DNA from 3 places in the Psychrobacillus sp. FSL K6-1267 genome. Region 1 is predicted to be linked to each of the others. Evidence: a T-box and tRNA genes for the amino acid it is inferred to sense, from the RefSeq annotation. Region 1 holds a T-box; the other regions hold tRNA genes.

Region 1 (2,248 bases):
AAATTTAGCTTATTTTTAGGTGTGCTTGAAAGAATTAGAGTGGGAGGATATGAGGATCCACTGATGGCTACTATTGAGGAGGATGGAGAGTTATTGGCACTTTTCCAGATGACTCCACCACATCCACTTAATGTTATTTTTGTCGATTTAAATAAAATCGAAGCGTCAATCGATTTATGTATTGAAGAGATTTTACAACGTGGTATACATATAAATTCGATCATAAGTGTAAAGGAATGGGCTATTCGCTTCGCGTCAAAATGGGAAGAGAAAACGGGACAAGCAAATTCACTATTAATGGACCAGGGATTATATCGATTAAATAAAGTGGATGATACGCTAGAAAATAGCCCAGGATCTTGGAGATTTGCTAATAACGATGATGCTCCATTAATAGAATCATGGTATAGCCAATTTGAAGAAGATACTGGACTTCCTAGTACTGTTAAAGAGGAAATAGCCCAGAGAGTGACTGCTATGTTGAATGGACAGGAGGTTTTCTTATGGGAGGACGATGGAGAGATTGTGTCTATGATGAAGAAGGCTAGACCATCAACTCATGGAGTGACTGTTTCTATGGTATTTACTCCTAAAGAAAAGCGACGCAAAGGTTATGCAAGAACAATGGTAGCAGCCTGCAGCAAGGAGCTTTTAAAGGAATATGACTTCTGTGTTTTATATACCGATATGTTAAATCCCACATCCAACAAAATATATCAAGAAATTGGTTATCAAAAGTTGATGGATTCAGTTCATTTAAAGCTGGGGAATAAATGAGATAGTAAATGTTAGATAGATAAGGAGACATTTATTCACATATTGACTTTAGTATTTGATTCCATTAAAATTAGTGAAAATTCATACACAATTCGATGATAAAGAGAGTATCTGATGAGATAATGATTAGCGAGTCAGGGGTAGTGAGAGCCTGATACAGGACTTTTCAGAGAAACGCACTTTGGAGAAGCTTTTTGAACTAGAGTAGAAAAGATCGGGGAAGTCCTCGTTAATAACGTTAAAGCGGTCACAATATGTGACAACTAGAGTGGTACCACGGGAATTTCAGCTCTCGTCTCTTCATAGAGATGAGAGCTTTTTTATATGGAAAAACAAAATGGAGGGTGAATATATATGGAACTATTAAAGCAAATTGCTATTTCGATTGAGACTGAGATAGAAAGTAAGTTAACAGTGAAAGAAATACAAATGCTTTTAGAAAAACCAAAGAACATTGAATTAGGAGATTTAGCATTTCCTTGTTTTACGTTAGCGAAATTATATAAAAAATCACCACAGCTTATCGCTTCTGAATTGGCAAAACAGGTGAAGAGTTCACTTATTGCTAATGTAGAGGCAGTAGGGGGCTATTTGAACATCTTTTATGACCAGAAAACTATTGCGAAAGAAGTGTTAGGGGAAATACTTAAAAATCAAAACAATTATGGCCAGCTACCAATGAAAGACGAACAAGTTACTATAGACCTTTCCTCACCAAATATTGCTAAGCCATTCTCTATGGGACATTTACGTTCAACTGTAATCGGAAATGCTCTTGCCAATATTTCTGAGAAAAATGGCTACAAAGCTGTTCGTATTAATCATTTAGGTGATTGGGGAACTCAATTTGGAAAGCTGATCGTTGCTTATAAGCTATGGGGAGACAAAGAAAAAATTGAAGCCTCCCCAATAGTGGAATTATTGAAAATCTATGTAAAATTCCATGAAAAGGCTGAAGTGGATGAAGAGCTCAATGTTGAGGCAAGAGCTGCCTTCAAGAGTCTAGAGCAGGGTAACGAAGAGGCACTACAGCTTTGGAAATGGTTCAAGGAAGCCTCTCTTAAAGAATTTCAATATATCTATGAATTACTAGGAATTCAGTTTGATTCCTTTAATGGAGAAGCATTCTATAATGACAAAATGGAACCGGTCGTCAAAGAAATAGAAGAAAAGGGTTTGCTCGTGGAATCTGACGGGGCGTTAGTAGTCGAGTTAGAGAATATGCCACCATGTTTGATCAAAAAAACCGATGGAGCTACTCTATACGCAACGAGAGATTTAGCTGCAGCCTTGTATCGTCAAAATAACTATGCCTTTACTAAAGCATTTTATGTAGTCGGCAACGAACAATCACTTCACTTTAAACAGCTTTTCAGTGTGCTTCAAAAAATGGGCTATGCGTGGGCAAAGGACTGTCAGCATGTACCTTTTGGGATGATGCTTAAGGATGGTAAGAAGATGTCGACTCGTA
Region 2 (2,248 bases), 150 kb from region 1:
CCTCCAAATCTCTACGCATTTCACCGCTACACTTGGAATTCCGCTTTCCTCTTCTGCACTCAAGTCCCCCAGTTTCCAATGACCCTCCACGGTTGAGCCGTGGGCTTTCACATCAGACTTAAAGGACCGCCTGCGCGCGCTTTACGCCCAATAATTCCGGACAACGCTTGCCACCTACGTATTACCGCGGCTGCTGGCACGTAGTTAGCCGTGGCTTTCTAATGAGGTACCGTCAAGGTACGAGCAGTTACTCTCGTACTTGTTCTTCCCTCACAACAGAGTTTTACGATCCGAAAACCTTCTTCACTCACGCGGCGTTGCTCCATCAGACTTTCGTCCATTGTGGAAGATTCCCTACTGCTGCCTCCCGTAGGAGTCTGGGCCGTGTCTCAGTCCCAGTGTGGCCGATCACCCTCTCAGGTCGGCTACGCATCGTCGCCTTGGTGAGCCGTTACCTCACCAACTAGCTAATGCGCCGCGGGCCCATCCTGTAGTGACAGCCGAGACCGTCTTTTAACATTTCCTCATGTGAGGTAATGGATTATTCGGTATTAGCCCCGGTTTCCCGGAGTTATCCCAATCTACAGGGCAGGTTGCCCACGTGTTACTCACCCGTCCGCCGCTAAATCAGAAGAAGCAAGCTTCTTCATCATTCGCTCGACTTGCATGTATTAGGCACGCCGCCAGCGTTCGTCCTGAGCCAGGATCAAACTCTCCATAATAGAGAACTTAAAAAGCTCATTTTGTTTTGCTGGCATCATCATTAAATGATGTCAAAAATTGTTTTGCGTCAATACAACTTAAGTTGTTTGATGCTATATGTCTTAACGTTTTGCATGTTCAGTTTTCAATGTTCATGTTTTGCTATAGTTAAATTGGAGCGGGTGAAGAGAATCGAACTCTCATCATCAGCTTGGAAGGCTGAGGTTTTACCACTAAACTACACCCGCATATATAATTTATTAAATAATTGTTTTATTGGCGCGCCCGGCAGGAGTCGAACCCACAACCTTCTGATCCGTAGTCAGACGCTCTATCCAATTGAGCTACGGGCGCTTAGTAAGAGACATTGCTTGGTGCGGCCGAGAGGACTTGAACCTCCACGGGGTTATCCCCCACTAGGCCCTCAACCTAGCGCGTCTGCCGTTCCGCCACGACCGCTTAGTTATAAAATGGGACGAACTCTATTATAACTCACTCGCAAGAGTCTGTCAACAATTATTGTAATAATGATGAGCCATGAAGGACTCGAACCTTCGACCCTCTGATTAAAAGTCAGATGCTCTACCAACTGAGCTAATGGCTCACGAAACGAAATGGCTGGGGTACCTGGATTCGAACCAGGGCATGACGGAATCAAAATCCGTTGCCTTACCGCTTGGCTATACCCCAACATGGCGGTCCCGACCGGGATCGAACCGGCGATCTCCTGCGTGACAGGCAGGCATGTTAACCGCTACACCACGGGACCTATGTATCTTTTATTAAATTTAAATGGTGACCCCTACGGGATTCGAACCCGTGTTACCGCCGTGAAAGGGCGGTGTCTTAACCGCTTGACCAAGGGGCCTATGTAAGTTATATGGCTCCGAAGGTAGGACTCGAACCTACGACCGATCGGTTAACAGCCGATTGCTCTACCACTGAGCTACTTCGGAATAATTTTTGTCGTTTTGTTTTACTCGACTTTTTCTATTATAGAGAGGGTTTGGACAAACGTCAACACTTTTCATCAAATTTCTTATATTTTTTTTGAAGAGCTTAAAACTAAGTCGCCAAAACACTTGCCACACTTGAATTTGTGAGTATTTACTCGAATTTTCCGTCTATATAACAACCCACATTTTGAGCATTTATACATGTAAACTTTAGTACGTGGTTGCCTTTTAGGCTCTACTAAAGTGGAACAAAATCTGGGGGAATCTGTTTGTTTTAGAAGCTGGCGAAAATCTGCATCTCGATGTTTGTAGCCTTTTGCTTCTATATGTAAATGATAATGACATAACTCATGCTTGATCACTCCTATTAATTCTTTCATTCCATGCTTTTCTAGAACAAGAGGATTTATTTCAATTATATGAGTTCTTAACATATACCTGCCTCCAGTACTGCGGAGTCTTTTATTAAAACAGGCTTTATGTCGAAATTCTTTCCCAAAAATCTCTTTTGAGATTTTACTTACTAATTCACTCAATTGTTCATCTGTCATATTACCTCTCCTAAATAAAAGAGTTTGTCCAATGATTCT
Region 3 (2,248 bases), 3.7 Mb from region 1:
TTCACATCAGACTTAAAGGACCGCCTGCGCGCGCTTTACGCCCAATAATTCCGGACAACGCTTGCCACCTACGTATTACCGCGGCTGCTGGCACGTAGTTAGCCGTGGCTTTCTAATGAGGTACCGTCAAGGTACGAGCAGTTACTCTCGTACTTGTTCTTCCCTCACAACAGAGTTTTACGATCCGAAAACCTTCTTCACTCACGCGGCGTTGCTCCATCAGACTTTCGTCCATTGTGGAAGATTCCCTACTGCTGCCTCCCGTAGGAGTCTGGGCCGTGTCTCAGTCCCAGTGTGGCCGATCACCCTCTCAGGTCGGCTACGCATCGTCGCCTTGGTGAGCCGTTACCTCACCAACTAGCTAATGCGCCGCGGGCCCATCCTGTAGTGACAGCCGAAACCGTCTTTTAACATTCCCCCATGTGAGGAAATGGATTATTCGGTATTAGCCCCGGTTTCCCGGAGTTATCCCAATCTACAGGGCAGGTTGCCCACGTGTTACTCACCCGTCCGCCGCTAAATCAGAAGAAGCAAGCTTCTTCATCATTCGCTCGACTTGCATGTATTAGGCACGCCGCCAGCGTTCGTCCTGAGCCAGGATCAAACTCTCCATAATAGAGAACTTAAAAAGCTCATTTTGTTTTGCTGGCATCATCATTAAATGATGTCAAAAATTGTTTTGCGTCAATACAACCGAAGTTGTTTGATGCTATATGTCTTAACGTTTTGCATGTTCAGTTTTCAATGTTCATGGTGGAGCCTAGCGGGATCGAACCGCTGACCTCCTGCGTGCAAGGCAGGCGCTCTCCCAGCTGAGCTAAGGCCCCAATATTATAAATAACTGGTCGGGAAGACAGGATTCGAACCTGCGACCCCTTGGTCCCAAACCAAGTGCTCTACCAAGCTGAGCTACTTCCCGTATATATGGCGCGCCCGGCAGGAGTCGAACCCACAACCTTCTGATCCGTAGTCAGACGCTCTATCCAATTGAGCTACGGGCGCTAATGTTTCATAAAAGTGGTGCCGAGGACCGGAATCGAACCGGTACGGTAGTCACCTACCGCAGGATTTTAAGTCCTGTGCGTCTGCCAGTTCCGCCACCCCGGCACTTTGATGAATCTTTGGAGCGGAAGACGAGGTTCGAACTCGCGACCCCCACCTTGGCAAGGTGGTGTTCTACCACTGAACTACTTCCGCTCGGTTATTAAATTAAATGGTGCGGGTGAAGGGAGTCGAACCCCCACGCCTTGCGGCGCTAGATCCTAAGTCTAGTGCGTCTGCCAGTTCCGCCACACCCGCATATTTATTTCACAAAAAGTGAATGAGCCATGTAGGATTCGAACCTACGACCCTCTGATTAAAAGTCAGATGCTCTACCAACTGAGCTAATGGCTCGAAAAATGGTGCCGGAGAAAGGACTTGAACCCTCAACCTACTGATTACAAGTCAGTTGCTCTACCAGTTGAGCTACTCCGGCAGGAGTAAAGTTATGGTGGAGGATGACGGGCTCGAACCGCCGACCCTCTGCTTGTAAGGCAGATGCTCTCCCAGCTGAGCTAATCCTCCTGGGTAATATTAATTTCTTATTGCAAGCCCAGCGATGTCCTACTCTTGCAGGGGGAGACCCCCAACTACCATCGGCGCTGAAGAGCTTAACTTCCGTGTTCGGTATGGGAACGGGTGTGACCTCTTCGCCATCATCACTAGACTTGAATAATTTAATTGAAAGACAAGTTCTATTATAACAAGTTTGTAGAGTTTTACAAGCCTTATTATCAAAAAAATATTATTCTTTCAAAACTGAATAAACTGACATCATTAATAGAAACAAACAATTTGGTTAAGTCCTCGATCGATTAGTATTCGTCAGCTGCACGTGTCGCCACGCTTCCACCCCGAACCTATCTACCTCATCGTCTTTGAGGGATCTTACTTACTTGCGTAATGGGAAATCTCATCTTGAGGGGGGCTTCGTGCTTAGATGCTTTCAGCACTTATCCCGTCCACACATAGCTACCCAGCGATGCCCTTGGCAGAACAACTGGTACACCAGCGGTGTGTCCATCCCGGTCCTCTCGTACTAAGGACAGCTCCTCTCAAATTTCCTACGCCCACGACGGATAGGGACCGAACTGTCTCACGACGTTCTGAACCCAGCTCGCGTACCGCTTTAATGGGCGAACAGCCCAACCCTTGGGACCGACTACAGCCCCAGGATGCGATGAGCCGACATCGAGGTGCCAAACCT

What was found. A T-box is a leader RNA that pairs with one kind of tRNA and senses whether it is charged. The one in region 1 lies ahead of argS (arginine--tRNA ligase), so its partner is inferred to be a tRNA-Arg.
Region 2: it has a tRNA-Arg gene. The T-box ahead of argS (arginine--tRNA ligase) is inferred to sense a tRNA for this amino acid. The anticodon was not compared.
Region 3: it has a tRNA-Arg gene. The T-box ahead of argS (arginine--tRNA ligase) is inferred to sense a tRNA for this amino acid. The anticodon was not compared.

What each region holds. Positions count from the first base shown of each region.
Region 1 covers NZ_JBBOOR010000001.1:3,813,682-3,815,929, reverse strand. Annotated here, with positions in the region: gene MHB55_RS19530 (GNAT family N-acetyltransferase) at 1-777, shown strand, start outside; T-box leader at 864-1,080, shown strand; gene argS (arginine--tRNA ligase) at 1,132-2,248, shown strand, end outside.
Region 2 covers NZ_JBBOOR010000001.1:3,667,772-3,670,019, forward strand. Annotated here, with positions in the region: rRNA gene MHB55_RS18765 (16S ribosomal RNA) at 1-722, opposite strand, end outside; tRNA gene MHB55_RS18770 (tRNA-Gly) at 877-950, opposite strand; tRNA gene MHB55_RS18775 (tRNA-Arg) at 980-1,056, opposite strand; tRNA gene MHB55_RS18780 (tRNA-Leu) at 1,075-1,161, opposite strand; tRNA gene MHB55_RS18785 (tRNA-Lys) at 1,234-1,306, opposite strand; tRNA gene MHB55_RS18790 (tRNA-Gln) at 1,318-1,392, opposite strand; tRNA gene MHB55_RS18795 (tRNA-Asp) at 1,396-1,471, opposite strand; tRNA gene MHB55_RS18800 (tRNA-Glu) at 1,496-1,570, opposite strand; tRNA gene MHB55_RS18805 (tRNA-Asn) at 1,584-1,658, opposite strand; gene MHB55_RS18810 (SprT family protein) at 1,742-2,209, opposite strand.
Region 3 covers NZ_JBBOOR010000001.1:96,602-98,849, reverse strand. Annotated here, with positions in the region: rRNA gene MHB55_RS00525 (16S ribosomal RNA) at 1-616, opposite strand, end outside; tRNA gene MHB55_RS00520 (tRNA-Ala) at 752-827, opposite strand; tRNA gene MHB55_RS00515 (tRNA-Pro) at 843-919, opposite strand; tRNA gene MHB55_RS00510 (tRNA-Arg) at 926-1,002, opposite strand; tRNA gene MHB55_RS00505 (tRNA-Leu) at 1,019-1,107, opposite strand; tRNA gene MHB55_RS00500 (tRNA-Gly) at 1,123-1,197, opposite strand; tRNA gene MHB55_RS00495 (tRNA-Leu) at 1,215-1,299, opposite strand; tRNA gene MHB55_RS00490 (tRNA-Lys) at 1,323-1,395, opposite strand; tRNA gene MHB55_RS00485 (tRNA-Thr) at 1,402-1,477, opposite strand; tRNA gene MHB55_RS00480 (tRNA-Val) at 1,491-1,566, opposite strand; rRNA gene rrf (5S ribosomal RNA) at 1,593-1,708, opposite strand; rRNA gene MHB55_RS00470 (23S ribosomal RNA) at 1,837-2,248, opposite strand, start outside.